4 regions of the Streptomyces sp. NBC_00576 genome follow, and region 1 is predicted to be linked to each of the others. Evidence: riboswitches for the same ligand, from Rfam matches in the RefSeq annotation. Region 1 holds a riboswitch; each other region holds the start of a gene.
What was found. A riboswitch is a leader RNA that binds a small molecule or an ion and turns the genes downstream of it on or off. The one in region 1 is predicted to bind cyclic di-AMP.

Region 1 (4,737 bases):
AGGCTCCGGCGGCCTGACAGCGACCGAACACCGCCTCGCCAACGGGCTGCGCGTGGTGCTCTCCGAGGACCACCTGACCCCGGTCGCGGCGGTGTGCCTCTGGTACGACGTCGGGTCGCGCCACGAGGTCAAGGGCCGTACGGGCCTGGCTCACCTCTTCGAGCACCTGATGTTCCAGGGCTCGGGCCAGGTGAAGGGCAACGGCCACTTCGAACTGGTCCAGGGCGCGGGCGGTTCGCTCAACGGCACCACCAGCTTCGAGCGCACCAACTACTTCGAGACCATGCCCACCCACCAGCTGGAGCTCGCCCTCTGGCTGGAGGCCGACCGCATGGGCTCGCTGCTCGCGGCCCTCGACGACGAGTCCATGGAGAACCAGCGGGACGTCGTCAAGAACGAGCGCCGGCAGCGCTACGACAACGTGCCGTACGGGACGGCGTTCGAGAAGCTGACCGCCCTCGCCTACCCGGAGGGCCACCCCTACCACCACACGCCGATCGGCTCGATGGCGGACCTGGACGCGGCGACCCTGGAAGACGCGCGTGCCTTCTTCCGCACGTACTACGCGCCCAACAACGCAGTTCTGTCGGTCGTCGGGGACATCGACCCCGAGGAGACGCTCGCCTGGGTCGAGAAGTACTTCGGGTCGATCGCCGGGCACGACGGCAAGCCCGCGCCGCGCTCCGGCGCCCTTCCCGACGTCATCGGCGAGCAACTGCGCGAGGTCGTCGAGGAAGAGGTCCCGGCGCGCGCGTTGATGGCCGCCTACCGGCTCCCGGAGGACGGCACGCGTGCGTGCGACGCGGCCGACCTGGCGCTCACCGTCCTCGGCGGCGGCGAGTCCTCCCGCCTCTACAACAGGCTCGTACGGCGGGACCGTACGGCGGTGGCGGCCGGGTTCGGCCTGCTGCGGCTGGCCGGAGCGCCCTCCCTGGGGTGGCTGGACGTGAAGACGTCCGCGGACGTCGAGGTGCCGGTCATCGAGGCCGCCGTCGACGAGGAGCTCGCCCGGTTCGCCGCGGAGGGACCCACGGCCGAGGAAATGGAGCGCGCCCAGGCCCAGTTGGAGCGCGAATGGCTGGACCGGCTCGGTACGGTCGCGGGCCGCGCCGACGAACTGTGCCGCTTCGCGGTGCTGTTCGGTGACCCGCAGCTCGCGCTGACCGCCGTGCAGCGGGTGCTCGACGTGACGGCCGAAGAGGTCCAGCAGGCCGCCAAGGACCGGCTGCGCCCCGACAACCGCGCGGTGCTCGTCTACGAGCCGGTCTCCGGAGAGACCGCTGAGGACGCGGATCCCCCCGAGGACCCCGAGGCCGAGGCCACGGTCGAAGCCGGCGACAAGAACGAGGAGGCGGCCAAGTGACCGAGCTCGCCACGATGGAGTTCCACCCCCAGCCCCAGGCGGGCGAGGCCAGGCCCTGGGCCTTCCCGGCCCCCGGGCGGGGCACGCTCGGCAACGGTCTGACGGTTCTGCGCTGCCACCGCCCCGGCCAGCAGGTCGTTGCCGTCGAGGTGCTCGTCGACGCCCCCTTGGAGGCCGAGCCGGCCGGTCTCGACGGCGTGGCCACGATCATGGCCCGGGCCTTCTCCGAAGGCACCGACAAGCACTCCGCCGAGGAGTTCGCCGCCGAACTGGAGCGCTGCGGCGCCACTCTCGACGCGCACGCCGACCACCCGTGTGTGCGCCTCAGCCTCGAAGTCCCCGTGTCGCGGCTCCCCAAGGCGCTCGGTCTGCTGGCCGACGCCCTCAGGGCGCCCGCGTTCTCGGACAGCGAGATCGAGCGGCTGGTGCGCAACCGGCTCGACGAGATCCCGCACGAGACGGCCAACCCGGCCCGTCGCTCCGCCAAGGAGCTGTACAAGGAGCTGTTCCCGGCGGCCTCGCGCATGTCACGGCCGCGCCAGGGCACCGAGGACACGGTCGCGAAGATCGACTCGGCCGCCGTACGCGCCTTCTACGAGAGGCACGTCCGGCCCGCCACGGCCACCGCCGTGGTCGTCGGCGACCTCACCGGCATCGACCTGGACGCGCTCCTCGGCGACACCCTGGGGGCCTGGACGGGCACGTCGGCCGAGCCGCGGCCGGTGCCGCCGGTGACCGCCGACGACACCGGCCGGGTCGTCATCGTGGACCGCCCCGGCGCCGTACAGACCCAGTTGCTGATCGGCCGCATCGGCGCCGACCGGCACGACCGTGTCTGGGCCGCCCAGGTCCTCGGCACGTACTGCCTCGGCGGCACCCTCACCTCCCGCCTGGACCGTGTCCTGCGGGAGGAAAAGGGCTACACCTACGGTGTGCGGGCGTTCGGTCAGGTTCTGCGCTCCGCCCCGGACGGCACAGGTGCCTCGCTGCTCGCCATCAGCGGCTCCTTCGACACCCCGAACACCGGTCCCGCCCTGGAGGACCTCTGGAAGGTGCTCCGCACGCTCGCGGCCGAGGGGCTCACCGACGCCGAGCGCGATGTCGCGGTGCAGAACCTGGTCGGCGTCGCACCGCTCAAGTACGAGACCGCGGCGGCCGTGGCGAGCACGCTGGCCGACCAGGTCGAGCAGCACCTGCCCGACGACTACCAGGCGACGCTGTACCGGCAGCTTGCCGCGACCGGCACCGTGGAGGCCACCGCGGCGGCGGTCAACGCCTTCCCGGTGGACCGGCTGGTGACGGTCCTCGTCGGCGACGCGGCGGCGATCGAGGAGCCCGTCCGGGCCCTCGGTATTGGCGAAGTGAGCGTCGTATCCGCGGAGTAGCGGCGCGGGCGTAAACGACAGGGGCCCGGTGACGGAAGCGTCACCGGGCCCCTCTTTGTCCATGTTGATGCGCAAGTTGCCCGTATTGATGGAGAGGTTGACGGTCTGCACTGTGGCATGCGCGACAAAACCCGTGATCGGTTTGTTGATTGAAAGAGGTCCCGCTTAGCTTCTGTCCGGCTGTTCGTCATGCAGTGCGCCGCAGCCGCGGCACCGGACAGTCATCGCCGAGTCCCCGTACGGCGCGAGCCAGGGGAGCCGGGGACCCACCATGTGCAGTCCCTGGGGTGAATCGGACGCCCGCGCGTACAGCGAGGGGGCCCGTAGGAGACCTTCCTGCTCCGAACCCGTCAGCTAACCCGGTAGGCGAGAAGGAGGGAAAGGACCAACCACTACATGGCGTTCACCCGCGCCACCGGGAAGCACCGTCGTCCCAGCCGCCCCAGCCTTGTCACCCGTACTACCGCTCGCGCAGCCGGCGTCGCGGCCCTCGCGACCACCGGCGTCGTCGGCGCCCTCGCCGCCCCGGCGCTCGCCGCGGAGTCCTCTGTCGAGCAGACCGGCCTCACCCCGGTGATCTCCATCGGTGAGTCTCTCGCCGACCAGATAGACGCGCAGGCCGCCGCCCAGGAGCAGGCCGCCGAGCAGGCCGCTGCCGAGAAGCGGATCGCGGCCGCCGAGAAGCGGGCTGCCGCCGCCGCGCAGAAGGAGGCGGAGGAACGGGTCAAGGAGGAGCGTGAGGCGAAGGCCCGTGCCGCCCGCGAGGCCGAGCGCAAGCGCCTCAACACCTATGTCGCCCCGATCTCCGGCTCGTACATCTCCACGGGCTACAAGGCGGGCGGCGCCGTCTGGTCCTCCGGCAGCCACACCGGCGTCGACTTCCACGCCGCGTCCGGCACCGCTGTCCTCGCGGTGGGCTCCGGCACCGTCGTCGAGGCCGGCTGGGGTGGCGCTTACGGCAACAACATCGTGATCAAGATGATTGATGGCACGTACACTCAGTACGGTCATCTGTCGTCCATCAACGTCTCTGTGGGCCAGACGGTCACCCCGGGCCAGGAGATCGGCCTCTCCGGGGCCACCGGCAACGTCACGGGCGCGCATCTCCACTTCGAGGCGCGCACGACCCCGGAGTACGGCTCGGACATCAACCCCGTCGCGTACCTCCGCTCGCACGGCGTGAACGTCTGACGTCTTCGCGCACCACTTGTCGTCGCCCCGGCTGCCCCAGCCGGGGCTTTCGGCGTTTCGGAGGGGCCGGTGTCCAAAAAATATCCATGGATTCCGGCCTGCCGTCGGAAATTCCGGTTCTCTGCAATAGAGTCACTGAACACACGTCAATCGTCGACGTTTCACGGGGATTAAAGCGGAGGTCGGACATGCGTATTCCGGCGCACTCGGTATGCACGGCTATCCGGGACGACATCGTCGCCGGTGTCTACGAGCGCGGCAGCCGGCTCACCGAGGAACTGCTCGCGCGCCGGTACGGCGTCTCGCGCGTCCCCGTCCGTGAGGCCCTGCGCACCCTGGAGGCCGAGGGCTTCGTGGTGACCCGGCGGCACGCGGGCGCGTGCGTCGCGGAACCCACCGAGCAGGAGGCGTCCGACCTGCTGGAGATGCGCATGCTCCTGGAGCCGCTGGGCGCCTCCCGGGCCGCCCAGCGGCGCACCGAGGCTCACCTCAAGGTGCTGCGCGGCCTGGTCAGGCTGGGCCAGGAGCGGGCCAGGAGGGGCAACAGTGAGGATCTGCGCTCCCTGGGGGGCTGGTTCCACGAGACGCTCACCCAGTCCTCCGGAAGTCATGCCCTGGCCTCGACGCTCACCCAGCTGCGGCACAAGATCGCCTGGATGTACGCGGTGGAGGCGCCTGTCAACCCGGTCGAGTCCTGGGCAGAACACGGGGCGATCGTGGACGCGGTGGCGCGCGGTGACAGTGAGCGGGCGCGGGCGATCACAGCGCTGCACACCGAGCGGGCGACCGTCGTGCACC
Region 2 (4,737 bases), 1.2 Mb from region 1:
CTCCCAACTGCACGGACGCTGGGCCGCCGAGTCCCAGCTCGTGAGGACGGACCTCACCTACGGTGAGAAGGTCATCGGCAGCCGGCGAGGTCACACCGGGCACCAGCACCTGCCCTGGATGGCGCTCGACACCGACGCGACCGAGGAGCACGGCGAGGTGTACGCGTGCGCGCTCGGGTGGTCGGGGTCGTGGCGGATCGCCGTCGCCCAGTTGCCGGACGCGCGCGTGCAGATCACCGGCGGCGCCGGATACGACGACTCGGGCCTGCTGTGCCTGGCGGCGGGCGAGTCCTTCACCACGCCCGTCTTCGCGGGACTGTGGACCGACTTGGGGCACGGCGGGGCGAGCCGGGCGTGGCACGCGTACCAGCGCGCGTTCGTCGTGCCGGACGCGGACCGGGATCGGCCCGTGCTCTACAACTCCTGGGAGGCCACGGAGTTCGACATCTCCGAGGAGCAGCAGGGGACGCTGGCCCGGCGGGCCGCCGCGATCGGCGTCGAGCTGTTCGTCGTGGACGACGGCTGGTTCGGGGCCCGCACCAGCGACCGGGCCGGCCTCGGCGACTGGACGCCCAACCCGGACCGCTTCCCGGCGGGCGTCAAACCGCTCGCTGACTACGTGCACGCCCTGGGGATGCAGTTCGGCATCTGGGTCGAGCCCGAGATGGTCAACCCGGACAGTGACCTCTACCGCGCGCACCCCGACTGGGTGCAGTTCCAGTCGGGACGAAAGCGGACGGAATTCCGCAATCAGCTCGTACTGAACCTCGCCCGCGAGGATGTCCGGCAGTACCTCTGGGAGCAGCTCGACGGGCTGCTCTCCAGTGCTCCCATCGACTACGTGAAGTGGGACTTCAACCGCTGCTTCACCGACGCCGGCTGGCCCGGTGAGGACTACCCGCAGCGTCTGTGGGTCGACCATGTGCACGGGCTGTACACCCTGCTGGACCGCCTGCGGGCGGCGCACCCCGATGTCGCCTTCGAGTCCTGCTCGGGCGGCGGCGGCCGGATCGACCTCGGTGTCCTCGCCCGTACGGACCAGGTGTGGACCTCCGACAACACCGACCCGCTGGACCGACTCGCTATCCAGGAGGGCTTCAGTCAGATCCATCCGGCGCGGGTCATGGCGGCGTGGGTCACGGACAGCCCGAACACCCAGCTCAACGGCCGGGTCAGCTCGTTGCGGTTCCGTTTCGTGAGCGCGATGGCCGGGGTGCTCGGCGTCGGCGGGGACCTCACCCGGTGGGCGGAGGAGGAGCTGACCGAGGCCGGGGAGTGGGTGGAGCTCTACAAGGAGATCCGGCCCGTCGTGCAGCGCGGCGACCTCTACCGGCTGCGGCGCCCGGCCGGTGGACTGAGCGCGGTGCAGTACGTGCTGGCGGGCGAGAGCGTCGTCCTCGCCTGGCTCCAGGCGCAGCACCACGGCGAGCCGGTTCCGGCGCTGCGGCTGCGCGGACTCGACCCTGCAGCTGAGTACGAATGCCGCGAAACGGGCGAAGTTCATCGAGGTGCCGTGTTGTTGCACAGCGGCTTGCGAACCGGACTGAAGGGTGACCTCGATGCGGCAGTTTTCCGACTTCGTCGCATCTGATGCTTCTGCTCCTTATGGGGTATTTGTTCCAACTCGCTTGGGAATAAGGGTTGCTGTGAATCGGGCTAGTGAGCAGCGTCATATTCGTGACCGTGTGTCGCCGTCATGTTCACGTAATTTCGGCGTGTTTTAAGGGAGTTCGCGGGACGGAAAGATCCAGAATTCACGGACGGTGACCGGGAATTCTGGGGAGGATCACAGGAAACCCGTACACAGGGAACCCGAGGCTTGTTTCCGTGCGTCTTGGTCGCTTACGTTCGCCCCCAATCCGGACGGACGCCCAATCCTGCCGCCGCCCGGATCCCGCCTCGAACACCCGAGAACGGCAGGAGCGGGGGACCCACAGGTAGAACGCCTGCTCCGGTCTCCGGAACAGGCTTGGGGTTAAGTCACGTTCAGGCGTGGCCGGACATCTCCAGTCCGCACCCGACAGCTCACCTCGCAGGCGCCGGAGAAGGAATTCGCCATGCCCGCGAAGGGTAAGCACCGCCGTCCGAAGTCCCAGCGATTCACCCGCTCGATAGCCGTCGCCGGAACCGGTGGAGCGGCTCTCGCTCTGCCGTTGCTGGGAGCCACCGGTGCCCACGCGGCCACGGCGGAGTCCACGGTTCAGTCCGTGTCGTCGCTTTCGGAAATGGCCAAGTCCGTAACGGCCAAGTCGGTAACGGCCGAAGCCGTTTCCGCGAAGACGGAAAGGGCCGCGAGGAAGGCGGGCGTCAGGACCTATTCGGTCCAGGCAGGCGACTACCTCTCGAAGATCGCGCAGGAGCAGAGCGTCAGCGGCGGCTGGAAGAAGCTCTACTCGGACAACCACACCGCCATCGGCGCCGACCCGAGCCTGATCCACCCCGGTCTGAAGCTGACGATCGGCAAGAAGGCCGCGTCGACCGCGTCCACCTCCTCGCCTTCCTCGTCCTCTTCGTCCTCTTCGTCCTCTTCGAATTCCACGCAGACGGCGACATCGTCCCAGCCGGTCACCGAGAGCGCGACGGCCCAGACCTCGACAACGACCGAGGCCGCCGACACCGGCAGTTCCGGCGGCTTCACCCTCCCGGTGGCCGGCGCCACGATCGGCACCGGGTACCACGTGGCGGGCAGCATGTGGTCCAGCGGCTACCACACGGGCGTCGACTTCGTCGTCCCGACCGGCACCTCCCTCAAGGCTGTCGGCGCCGGCACGGTCGTTTCCGCGGGTTGGGGCGGTGCGTACGGCAACCAGGTCGTCATCCAGCTCGCCGACGGCTACTACGCCCAGTACGGCCACCTCTCCCAGCTCTCCGTCTCGGCCGGCCAGACCGTGACCGAGGGTCAGCAGATCGGCCTCTCCGGTGCCACCGGCAACGTGACCGGACCGCACCTGCACTTCGAGATCCGCACCACCCCGGACTACGGCTCCGACGTGGACCCGGTCGCGTACCTCCGCTCGAAGGGCGTCGCCGTCGGCTGAGGCGCACGCTCAGCCAGGACATCCGCCGAAGGCCGGACCCCGATTCCCGGGTCCGGCCTTCGGCGCGTTCACGTGTGCGTGTGCGGGTGTGATAGTGAACTCCCTAACTGTGCAAGCGCTTTCTCCCTCAAGGAGCCGCCTCGTGACGACCACTCGCAGAACCTTCGGAGTCCTGGCGGCGGGCGCGGCGCTCACCGCGCTCGCCCCGGCCACGAGCGCCGGTGCCGCCACGTGCGGACGCCTCATCGCTCGCGACGACTTCCGGCACGGGCTCGGCCAGTGGGCCCTCGAACTCCAGGACGGCGGCAACGTCACGGCGGCCCGAGGCGTCCTGGAGGTCGATGTACCGAGCGGCGCGACCATCTGGTTCAAGCGCAGGCTGCAGGGCCCGTATGTCATCGAGTACACGGCGACACCGGTCTCGGCGGGCGGGGTGAACGACCGGGTCTCCGACCTGAACAACTTCTGGAACGCCGTCGACGTACGCTCCCCGGACGACCTCTTCGCCACCCGGCGCAGCGGCGCCCTCGCGGAGTACGACTACCTCAGGACGTACTACGTCGGCTACGGCGCCAACACCAACACCACGACCCGGCTGCGCCGTTACGTCGGCGAGGCCGGTGTGCGCCCCTTGATCTACGACTACGCGGAACCGCTGCTCGTCCCGAACGAGCCGTATCGGGTGCGGATCGTCTCGGCCGGTTCGACGGTCCGCTGGTGGAACAACGGGCGGCTCGTCTTCGACTACAGCGACCCGGACCCGTACACGGCTGGGCACTTCGCCTTCCGTACGACGTGGAGCCACTTCCGGATCACCGACTTCAGCGTCCGTGAGCTGCGTCTTCCTGTTATTCCGGGTTGACCAATACTTGACGAGTGGCTTATCTCACCGCGAGTCAACCCCTTCCTACGGTCGCGTAGCTCACATCGGAAGGTGAATCATGCTCTGTTGTGGCAGACGATTCGAAGAATGACAGCAGAGCGGTGATCGGGTCGTACGTGGCGGTGGGGGACAGCTTCACCGAAGGCGTCGGCGACCCCGGCCCCGACGGGGCGTTCGTCGGCTGGGCCGACCGGTTCGCGGTACTGCTCGCGGACCGGCGACCCGAGGGCGACTTCGACTACACGAACCTCGCGGTACGCGGGAGGCTGCTCGACCAGATCGTGGCCGAGCAGCTTCCACGCGCCAGGGAGCAGGCGCCGGACCTGGTCTCCTTCTGCGCGGGCGGCAATGACATAATCCGGCCCGGCAGCGACCCGGACGAGGTCGCCGAACGCTTCGAACGAGCGGTGATCGGCCTTACCTCGGCGGTCGGCACGGTGATGGTGACGACCGGGTTCGACACCCGCAACGTCCCCGTCCTGAAGCACATGCGCGGCAAGATCGCCACGTACAACGGACATCTGCGGGCCATCGCCGACCGGTACGGCTGCCCCGTCCTCGACCTGTGGTCTCTGAAGACCATCCAGGACCGCCGGGCCTGGGACGGCGACCGGCTGCACCTCTCCGCGGAGGGCCACACGCGCGTGGCGCTGCGCGCGGGCCAGGTCCTCGGCCTGGAAATCCCGGCCGACCCGGACCAGCCCTGGCCCGTGTTGCCGCCCCGAGGCGCCTTGGAGATCCGCCGCGACGACGTCCACTGGGCCCGCGAATACCTGGTCCCGTGGATCGGGCGGCGGCTGAGGGGAGAGTCGTCGG
Region 3 (4,737 bases), 4.1 Mb from region 1:
GGGCAGCCGGTGTTGACCGTGCGGGAACTCGACGGCCGTACACGGGAGTTGTCGGCCGACCATGTCATAGCCGCGACCGGCTACCGCGTCGACATCGCCGCGATGGACTTCCTCGGGCATGAGCTGCGTACGGAGCTGGCGGTGAGCCGGGGGACGCCGAGGCTCGGGGCCGGGTATGTGTCCTCCGTACCCGGGTTGTACTTCACGGGGTTGTCGGCGGCCGCTTCGTACGGGCCGGTGATGCGGTTCGTGTGCGGCACGGAGTTCGCGTCACCGCGGCTGGCGGGGCATCTGGCGGCGGCGCACGCGTAGGGCACGGGGCAGGGCAGGGCAGGGTCAGGAATCGGGTTCGGGTTCCGGTTCGGATCCGGTTGGTCGATGCGTGCGTTGCTCGATCTTGTGAACCAGGGGCTCGTTGTGCCGAGTTGTTGTGCTGATCATGCCTTCCTGGGCCGGTGCCTGCGGAGGAACTGGCCCAGGCGCGGGGGCTGTTGCTGCCGGGATGCCGAACGTCGTCCGGTTCGGGCGGAGACCGATGTGCCGAACGATCCGTATTCTCTGGATCATGGCCGCTCCCACCTCATACGCACTTATCGCCACTGACCTGGACGGAACGCTCCTGCGCGCAGACGACACGCTCTCCGACCGTTCGCGGATCGCGCTGGCGCGCGCCACGGCTGCCGGCGCCCGGCATCTGGTCGTGACGGGGCGCCCGGCGCCGAGAGTCCGGCCGCTGCTCGACGACCTCGGTGGCGGGGGGCTCGCGGTGTGCGGGCAGGGGGCGCAGTTGTACGACGCCGGCGCGGACCGTCTGCTCTGGTCGGTGACCCTGGACCGGGACCTGGCGGAGACCGCGCTCGGCAAGATCGAGGCCGAGGTCGGGCAGGTGTACGCCGCCGTCGATCAGGACGGGGTCGACGGGCTCACGCTCATCGAACCCGGGTACCTGATGCCGCACCCGACGCTGCCCGCCGTACAGGTGCCGCACCGGGACGACCTGTGGGCCGCGCCCATCAGCAAGGTGCTGCTGCGCCACCCGTCGCTGTCCGACGACGAGTTGGCGTCGGCGGCGCGCGGAGCGGTCGGTTCCCTCGCGACGGTCACCATGTCGGGGCCGGGCACCGTCGAACTCCAGCCATGCGGCATCACCAAGGCGACAGGGCTTGCGCTGGCCGCCGAGTATCTCGGGCTGGCCTCGTCCGCCACGATCGCCTTCGGTGACATGCCCAATGACATCCCGATGTTCGACTGGGCGGCCCACGGCGTCGCCATGGCCAACGCCCATCCCGAACTCAAAGCGGTGGCGGACGAGGTCACCCTCTCGAACGAGGACGACGGGATCGCGGTGGTGCTGGAGCGGTTGTTCGGGCGGGGGGCGGACTGGTCGGCGTCTGCGTCTGCGTCTGCGTGGGTCGGCCGGCAGTAGCCTCTGGCCGGCCGGCCTGTGTCAGGCCACGGCCGGCCGGCCTGGCAGGGCACGGCCGGCCTGCTGACCCGGGTCGGCCTAGTAGGCCCCGAAGACGTTGTCTATCGATCCGTATCGCGCCGCCGCGTAGTTGCAGGCCGCGGTGATGTTCGCGATCGGGTCGTAGGGGTCGAACGAGGTGCCGGCGACGTGGTACGCGGCGAAGGTCGGGTCGATGACCTGGAGGAGGCCCTTGGAAGGGGTGCCGGCTGCCGCGTTCGAGTCCCAGTTGTTGATGGCGTACGGGTTGCCGGACGACTCGCGGATGACGTTGCGGTAGATGCCGTCGTACGTTCCCGGGATTCCCCTCTGCGCCATGATGTCGAGCGATTCGCGGATCCAGCCGTCCAGGTTGTTCGCGTAGTACGTCGTCGTCGACGACGAGGCCGACGGTGCGGCCGAGGCCGTCGTCGCGGTCAGGAAGGGGAGGGCCAGGGCTGCGGCGGCCGTTGTGGTGATGACGAGGGTGCGCGTGAGTGTGAGCGGGCGACGGGGGGTTCTCGCGCTGGGGTGCTGACCTCGTGCGGGCATGGTGAGTCCTCTCCGGCGCCTGCGAGGTGAGCTGTCGGGTTCGGGCGGGAGATGCCCGGCCGGGCGCGTTTTGCGGCGCGCGGCTTCACCCCTAGCCGCTCCGGTTTCAATGTCCGGACCGGCGGCTTACCTGGGTCCCCCGCTCCTGCCTGCGTGAGTCATGTGTGGGTGGGTGGTGGCTGCTCTACGGGCGGTGGCAGGATTCGGCGATCCGCCCGGTGTGGCGCGAAACGTATGCGAGAGCACACGGGTGGAACAAGGGGCAGAAATGCAGGACTTGCCCATTTGGTGCACCCATTAGGGATAAAACGGGCAAATGGTGAAGGGTGGGTTGAGGGTAACTTGCCTTTCGTGAATGGGGAGTTCGGGGGGAGGGGTGGTGCGGGTTGATTGGTGGAGTGACTCGGATCACGGGGTGGGGGGTAGGGGTGGTGCGGGTGCGGCGAGCGAGGTGTTTGGGGTGAATGGGGCTTTTGGGGGTGAGTGTCCGCTGTGAGGGCGGAACCTCTCGCTCGATGCGCGTCGTTGTCGTTGTGAGGGTCGCGGCGGAGGATGGGACTGAGGTGACGTATGTGTATGGGTGCTTGCTGGTGGGGCGCGGGATGTTTATAAATGTCCATGCTTTGGACTGATCAAAAACATTCCGGTCGTGATCCGATACCGCCTGGCCTGGACGGGCGGGCGCTCGCGGTGATCGAAACGTGACCGGATACGCTGACTTGAGTGATGGCAGCGACCTATCGACACACCGTGTGACCGCCAGTAGACACAGCAGACAGGAGATCCCTCGTGACCGTCGTCGGGCCGTTCGGGCTGAGCGTGCGGGACCAGGCTCTCGAAGCCGATGTCCAGGCCGGATTGGCGGCTGTCGAGGAAGGATTGCTCGAAGCCACCAAGAGCGAGGTCCCCTTCATCACGGAAGCCGCGCAGCATCTCGTGCGGGCCGGCGGGAAGCGGTTCAGGCCGTTGCTCGTGATGCTCGCGGCGCAGTTCGGGGACCGGCATGCGCCGGGGATCGTGCCGTCCGCGGTGGTGGTGGAGCTGACCCACCTCGCGACGCTGTATCACGACGACGTCATGGACGAGGCCGAGGTGCGGCGCGGGGTGCCCAGCGCCAACACGCGCTGGGGGAACTCCGTCGCGGTCCTCACCGGGGACTTTCTGTTCGCGCGCGCCTCGCACATCCTCGCCGACCTCGGGCCCGAGGCGGTCCGGGTGCAGGCGGAGGCGTTCGAGCGGCTGGTGACCGGGCAGATCCTGGAGACGGCGGGGCCGTCGGACGGGCGGGATCCGGTCGAGCACTATCTGGATGTACTGGGCGGGAAGACCGGGTCGCTGGTGGCCGTGGCCTGCCGGTTCGGGGCGATGATGTCCGGGGCCGACGACAGTGTCGTGGATGTACTCACCCAGTACGGGGAGCGGCTCGGGGTCGCCTTCCAGCTCGCGGACGATGTGCTGGACATCGCGTCCGATTCCCACGAGTCGGGGAAGACGCCGGGGACGGATCTGCGCGAGGGCATTCCCACGATGCCCGTGCTGCGGTTGCGAGAGCGGGTGGCTCGGCTGGGGCTGGCCGAGGATGCCGCGTTGTGCGAGTTGCTGGATTCCGACTTGAGTGACGATGCGCGGCATGCGGAGGCGTTGGCTCGGCTGCGGGTGCATCCGGCGTTGGAGCAGGCGCGGCGGGACACGGTGCGGTATGCGGAGGAGGCGCGGGCTGCGTTGGCGCCGTTGGTGGAGTGCGATGCGAAGGCCGCGTTGCGGGAGATGTGCGATGCGGTGGTGCATCGGGCTGGGTGAGGGTTTCGCCCCCGCCGCCCTTACCCGTCCCATCCCGGTCCTGGGGGCTGCGCCCCCAGACTCCCGCTACGGCCCTGAACGGGCCCTGTCCTCAAACGCCGGACGGGCTGAATTGAGACGACCCCTACGGGTTAGGGGATGTGCCGCCCCCTCATGTCATCCCGTGGCAGTACATGAGTTGAGCCCAAGGTCTGACGATTCCGCATCGCCGATTTGGTGAGATGGAAACCAACCACTCCTCACCGGTTCGGGTGAGAATGGCGGCTCAGGGTGGACAAGTGTGGGACGGAAAGCCGCCGCCGACGACGGAGGTAAGGCACACATGGCACCGTACGAAGAGGCCAAGGCCGGGAACCGGATCGACGCCGAGATCGAGGCCGAGGACGTGCCGTCCCGGCGCCGCAAGGCCGCGCGGTACGCCGCCCCGGCAGTGGTGATCGGTCTGACGGTCGCGACGATCGGGCTGGTACCGGCGTTCGCTGGCTCCGGTGACCCCGATCTGCCGAAGATCAGCGCACAGGAACTCATCGAGAAGATCGCCGCGTCGGACGTACAGCAACTGTCCGGCACGGTGAAGATCAGCACGGATCTGGGGCTGCCCGACCTCGGCGGTCTGGAGAGCGGACTTCTGTCGGGTGGACTCGGAGGCGGGTCCAGCGACTCGGGGTCGGCCGCCGATCCGAGCGCCAAGCTTCTCGCACTGGCCTCCGGCACGCACACGGTACGTATCGCCGCCGACGGCCCCGACAAGCAGAAGCTGTCGCTGCTGGAGAAGGCCGCCGAGTACAGCGTGATCCACAACGGCGACGAGGTGTGGGCGTACGACAGCGCGTCGAACGAGGCGTACCACGCGACGGCCCCCGAATCCGAGGGCAAGAGCGACAAGGGCAAGGACCAGGGCGAGGGCAAGGACCAGATCCTGCCCGGCGACGACGTGCCCG
Region 4 (4,737 bases), 1.3 Mb from region 1:
GCCGGACGCGCCCGCGCCCGCGGAGCGCGAACGCGAGGACGCCAACGACGAAAACGACGACGCCACCCCGGAGGCCGGACCTGAGGACGTCGCCGGAGCCATCGCACCCGTGCGCTTCCACTCCAGATGGGCCGCCGGGATCTCCTCCAGGAAACGCGAAGGCGGGTTGTACGAGGGCTGCCCCCACGCGCTGCGCAGCGACGACCGCGTCAGGTACAGCCGTTCACGCGCGCGCGTGATGCCGACGTACGCGAGCCGCCGTTCCTCCTCCAGCTCCTTCGCCTGGCCGAGGGCGCGCATGTGCGGGAAGACGCCGTCCTCCATGCCGGTCAGGAACACCACGGGAAACTCAAGGCCCTTGGCGGTGTGCAGGGTCATCAGGGTGATGACGCCGGAACCGTCGTCGTCCTCGTCGGGGATCTGGTCGGAGTCGGCTACCAGGGCGACCCGCTCCAGGAACGCGGCGAGCCCGGCCGGGGCCGGCGCCTCGCCCTCCGCGGGCTGCTCGGTCTCCCCCGCCTCCGCGGCCGCTCCTGACTCCTGCTCGAACTCCAGGGCCACCGCGGCGAGTTCCTGGAGGTTCTCGATCCGGGTCTCGTCCTGCGGGTCGGTCGACGCCTGCAACTCGGCGAGGTAGCCCGTGCGTTCGAGGACCGCTTCCAGTACGGTCGCCGGGCCCGCGCCCGACTCCACGATCGTCCTCAGGTCCTCCATCAGTGTGTTGAACCGCTTGACGGCGTTGGCCGACCGCGAAGCCATTCCGTACGCCTCGTCCACGCGCTTCAGCGCCTGCGCGAAGCTGATCTTCTCGCGCTGGGACAGCGCGTCGATCATCGCCTCCGCGCGGTCGCCGATGCCGCGCTTGGGCACGTTGAGGATGCGGCGCAGCGGCACCGAGTCCTCCGGGTTGGCGAGGACACGCAGGTAGGCCAGGACGTCCCGGACCTCCTTGCGCTCGTAGAAGCGGACGCCGCCGACGACCTTGTAGGGCAGGCCGACGCGGATGAAGATCTCCTCGAAGACACGGGACTGGGCGTTCGTCCGGTAGAAGATTGCGACGTCGCCCGCTTTCGCGTTGCCCGCGTCCGTCAGCCGGTCTATCTCGTCGGCGACGAACTGCGCCTCGTCGTGCTCCGTGTCGGCGACATAGCCGGTGATGCGCGCGCCCGCGCCCGCGTTGGTCCACAGGTTCTTGGGGCGGCGGGACTCGTTGCGCTCGATGACCGCGTTGGCTGCGCTCAGGATCGTCTGCGTGGAGCGGTAGTTCTGTTCGAGCAGGATCGTCGTCGCGTCCGCGTAGTCCTCCTCGAACTGGAGGATGTTACGGATCGTCGCGCCCCGGAAGGCGTAGATCGACTGGTCGGCGTCGCCCACGACGCACAGCTCGGCCGGGCGCAGGTCGTGCTCGCTCGGCGGTACGTCCACCGGGTGCTCGGCGGTGCCGACGAGTTCCCGTACGAGCGCGTACTGGGCGTGGTTGGTGTCCTGGTACTCGTCGACGAGGACGTGCCGGAAGCGGCGGCGGTAGTGCTCGGCGACGTCCGGGAAGGCGCGCAGCAGGTTGACCGTCGTCATGATCAGGTCGTCGAAGTCGAGCGCGTTGGCCTCACGCAGCCGCGACTGGTACATCGCGTACGCCTGGGCGAGGGTCTTCTCGAAACCGTCGCTCGCCTGAGCGGCGAAGTCTTCCTCGTCGATCAGCTCGTTCTTCAGGTTGGAGATCTTCGCGCTGAAGGACTTGGGAGGGAAGCGCTTGGGGTCCAGGTCCAGATCGCGGCAGACGAGCGCCATCAGCCGCTTGCTGTCGGCGGCGTCGTAGATGGAGAAGGAAGAGGTGAAGCCGAGCCTCTTGCTCTCCCGCCGGAGAATCCGCACGCACGCGCTGTGGAACGTCATCACCCACATCGCGTTCGCGCGCGGGCCGACGAGTTGCTCGACGCGCTCCTTCATCTCACCGGCGGCCTTGTTGGTGAAGGTGATCGCGAGGATCTGGCCGGGATGGACGCCCCGCTCGCCCAGCAGATACGCGATGCGGTGCGTGAGCACACGCGTCTTGCCGGAGCCGGCGCCCGCCACGATGAGCAGGGGGGTGTCAGCGTGCACGACGGCCGCGCGCTGGTTCTCGTTCAGCCCGTCCAGGAGTGCGGCCGGGTCCACCACGGGACGCGGGGCGCCGTCGCGGTAGTACGCGTCCCGGTCCGGCGGCGCGTCGAACTTCCCGCCGAACAGGTCGTCCGGAACGGACTCCGGCACATGCTCGTCCTCGGGCGGTGGCGGGGGTTCCTCCTCGCGGGCCCGAGGGCCCTGGAGGTCCGCCAGGAAGCTGTCGTCAAAGAGGCTGCTCATCGCTCTCCGAGTTTAGGCTCCCCCACTGACAACCGGCCGCCACCCCGAAAACATCCGCCGAATATCGGCCGAGACCGTGAAAGGACGGCCCTCCGCCGGGCGGGACGTCGATCAGGACGTTGCCGACCACGTCCGCATTCCTGCTGCCGCACCTCTGTCCGGATGGCCACGCCTGTCCGGACAGCGGACCCCGGATCAGACCCGGGCTTCGCAAATCATCAGAATTCATCACACACTCTTCTTAGCCGACTCCACAGAGCCATGTTTAGGGCCGAGGTCACAAAAACGTATCGGGCATAGCGGTCATCAACCTTCACAGAAGCCTCACCCGTTGGTTAGCGTGCCTTAAGGCCGCTCGACCCCAACCGGCGAACGTCGCCGGGCCGCGCGGCCTCCGCCGAGTCCGATCGTGCCGCCATGTGCGGCAGGAGCCGGGGACCCACCGAAACTTGGGGTGAATCGGTCCGACTGCCCTCCAGGGCAAGGACCGTAGGGCAACCCTTCCGAACCACCCGCCCGAACCCGACAGCTAACCCGGTAGGCGGAACGTGGAAGGAGTCGCCTCCCTTGGCGTCGTCGCACCGCAAGTCGCGTCCTACGGGAACGCGCGTAGCAGGCATACGGACCCCCGCCTTCGCCACGGCGGCCCTGACCTCCGTAGCCCTGCTGTCCCAGACCGCCAACGCCGCGCCCACGGCACCCTCCACACCCCCGGCTCCCTCGTCCGACGACAAGCCGAGCATGGAGGAGGTCGAGGCGAAGGTCGGCGACCTGTACCGCCAGGCCGAGTCGGCCACCGACAAGTACAACGCCGCCAAGGAGAAGACCTCCAAGCAGCGGGGGCGTGTCGACGCCCTGATGGACGACGTGGCCCAGCGCACCCAGAAACTCAATGACGCGCGCGAGGAGCTGGGTTCCTTCGCCGCGGCCCAGTACCGCACCGGATCCGCCGCTCCGGACACGGCGACGTTCCTGCTCGCGGACGACCCGCAGGACTACTTCGACCAGAACCAGCTGATGGACCGTCTGACCGCCCGCCAGAAGGACGCGGTCGACGACTACGTCACGCAGCAGGCCGAGACGACACAGAAGCGCCAGGAGGCCACCGTGAGCCTCGAGTCGCTCACGGAGTCCCAGGACGAGCTGCAGACGACCAAGACCGCCGTCCAGACGAAGCTCGTGCAGGCCCGCCAGTTGCTCTCCCGCCTCACCGCCGAGGAGAAGCTGCGCCTCGCGGCGATCGAACGGGAGAAGCAGGCGGAGGCCCGCCGTCAGGCACAGGAACTCGCCCGGCAGCAGCAGGCGGCGGAGCAGCGCCGGCAGGAAGCGGCAGCAGCAGCGGCGCAGCCGACGGGCGGCAGCTCCGCGGACACCTCGACGACGACGGTCCCCGACTCCTCGTACGCCACCAAGGCCGAGAAGGCCCTGGCCTTCGCACGCGCACAGGTCGGCAAACCGTACGTCTGGGGCGCGACCGGCCCCGACTCGTACGACTGTTCGAGTCTCACGCAGGCCGCCTGGCGGGCCGCCGGAGTCACCCTCCCGCGCACCACCTACGACCAGGTGAACGCAGGCACGACGGTCTCCCTCTCCGACATCCAGCCCGGTGACCTGGTCTTCTTCTACGAAGACATCAGCCACGTCGGCCTTTACATCGGCAACGGCATGATGATCCACGCCCCGAAGCCGGGTGCGTACGTCCGCGAGGAATCGATCTTCTACGACGGTGAGTCCACGATCCACAGCGTGGTGCGCCCGGCCTGAAGCACGGAGGCGGGAGGTTCGACCGGGTCAGGTCCAGAGCACGGCGATGAAGATGTTCGCCGTGGTGAACAGACCCACCAGACCGAACAGCCGCTTGTCCACGCTCTCGTCGTCCCGCTTCACATAGACGAGGCCGAGGATCACGATCAGCAGGGCCAGCTTCACGCCGATCTTGACGTTGTTGACCGTCTGGTCGTCGGCCTGGTTGAGGCCCACCAGGGCGACACCGGTGACCAGCATGGTGAACGCACCGTGGAGCATCGCCGGCACGAAGCGGGCCGTGCCCTGCCCCATCGCCTTCATCTGGGTGAGAAACCCGCCCAGGAGCGAGGCGATGCCAATGATGTGCAGGCCGACGAAGAGATGGATGAGTACGTCCATGAGCCCGGAGCCTAGTCAGAGGCACCCACGCCGCATGACACCGGGATGGGCGCACGGCGTTCGCCAGGCGTTCAGCGTTCGTCGTTCGTCGTTCGCGAGGCGCTCGGAGATCTCGCATATATGCACCCCATAGCACCCTGTCACCCCCACGTGCCCCGCAAATCTCTCCTTCGGTCAGCCCTCTGCGCGAAGGCGGCGACGCCGGACCTGGATCACGGTCGTATGCGGTCACCCGGCGGTCGGCTC

Region 2: it holds a riboswitch for cyclic di-AMP, as region 1 does, so the genes downstream of both, OG734_RS06105 (M23 family metallopeptidase) here and OG734_RS11195 (M23 family metallopeptidase) in region 1, are expected to answer to the same signal.
Region 3: it holds a riboswitch for cyclic di-AMP, as region 1 does, so the genes downstream of both, OG734_RS29480 (transglycosylase SLT domain-containing protein) here and OG734_RS11195 (M23 family metallopeptidase) in region 1, are expected to answer to the same signal.
Region 4: it holds a riboswitch for cyclic di-AMP, as region 1 does, so the genes downstream of both, OG734_RS16695 (C40 family peptidase) here and OG734_RS11195 (M23 family metallopeptidase) in region 1, are expected to answer to the same signal.

The regions. Positions count from the first base shown of each region.
Region 1 covers NZ_CP107780.1:2,691,769-2,696,505, reverse strand. The annotation lists gene OG734_RS11205 (M16 family metallopeptidase) at 1-1,363, shown strand, start outside; gene OG734_RS11200 (M16 family metallopeptidase) at 1,360-2,748, shown strand; cyclic di-AMP (ydaO/yuaA leader) riboswitch at 2,964-3,132, shown strand; gene OG734_RS11195 (M23 family metallopeptidase) at 3,145-3,939, shown strand; gene OG734_RS11190 (GntR family transcriptional regulator) at 4,128-4,737, shown strand, end outside.
Region 2 covers NZ_CP107780.1:1,444,417-1,449,153, reverse strand. The annotation lists gene OG734_RS06110 (alpha-galactosidase) at 1-1,591, shown strand, start outside; cyclic di-AMP (ydaO/yuaA leader) riboswitch at 1,886-2,054, shown strand; gene OG734_RS06105 (M23 family metallopeptidase) at 2,058-3,038, shown strand; gene OG734_RS06100 (DUF6250 domain-containing protein) at 3,181-3,900, shown strand; gene OG734_RS06095 (SGNH/GDSL hydrolase family protein) at 4,023-4,737, shown strand, end outside.
Region 3 covers NZ_CP107780.1:6,778,874-6,783,610, forward strand. The annotation lists gene OG734_RS29470 (FAD-dependent oxidoreductase) at 1-312, shown strand, start outside; gene OG734_RS29475 (HAD family hydrolase) at 566-1,426, shown strand; gene OG734_RS29480 (transglycosylase SLT domain-containing protein) at 1,505-1,996, opposite strand; cyclic di-AMP (ydaO/yuaA leader) riboswitch at 1,998-2,160, opposite strand; gene OG734_RS29485 (polyprenyl synthetase family protein) at 2,786-3,796, shown strand; gene OG734_RS29490 (LolA family protein) at 4,119-4,737, shown strand, end outside.
Region 4 covers NZ_CP107780.1:3,950,039-3,954,775, forward strand. The annotation lists gene pcrA (DNA helicase PcrA) at 1-2,346, opposite strand, end outside; cyclic di-AMP (ydaO/yuaA leader) riboswitch at 2,732-2,905, shown strand; gene OG734_RS16695 (C40 family peptidase) at 2,914-4,110, shown strand; gene OG734_RS16700 (hypothetical protein) at 4,138-4,491, opposite strand.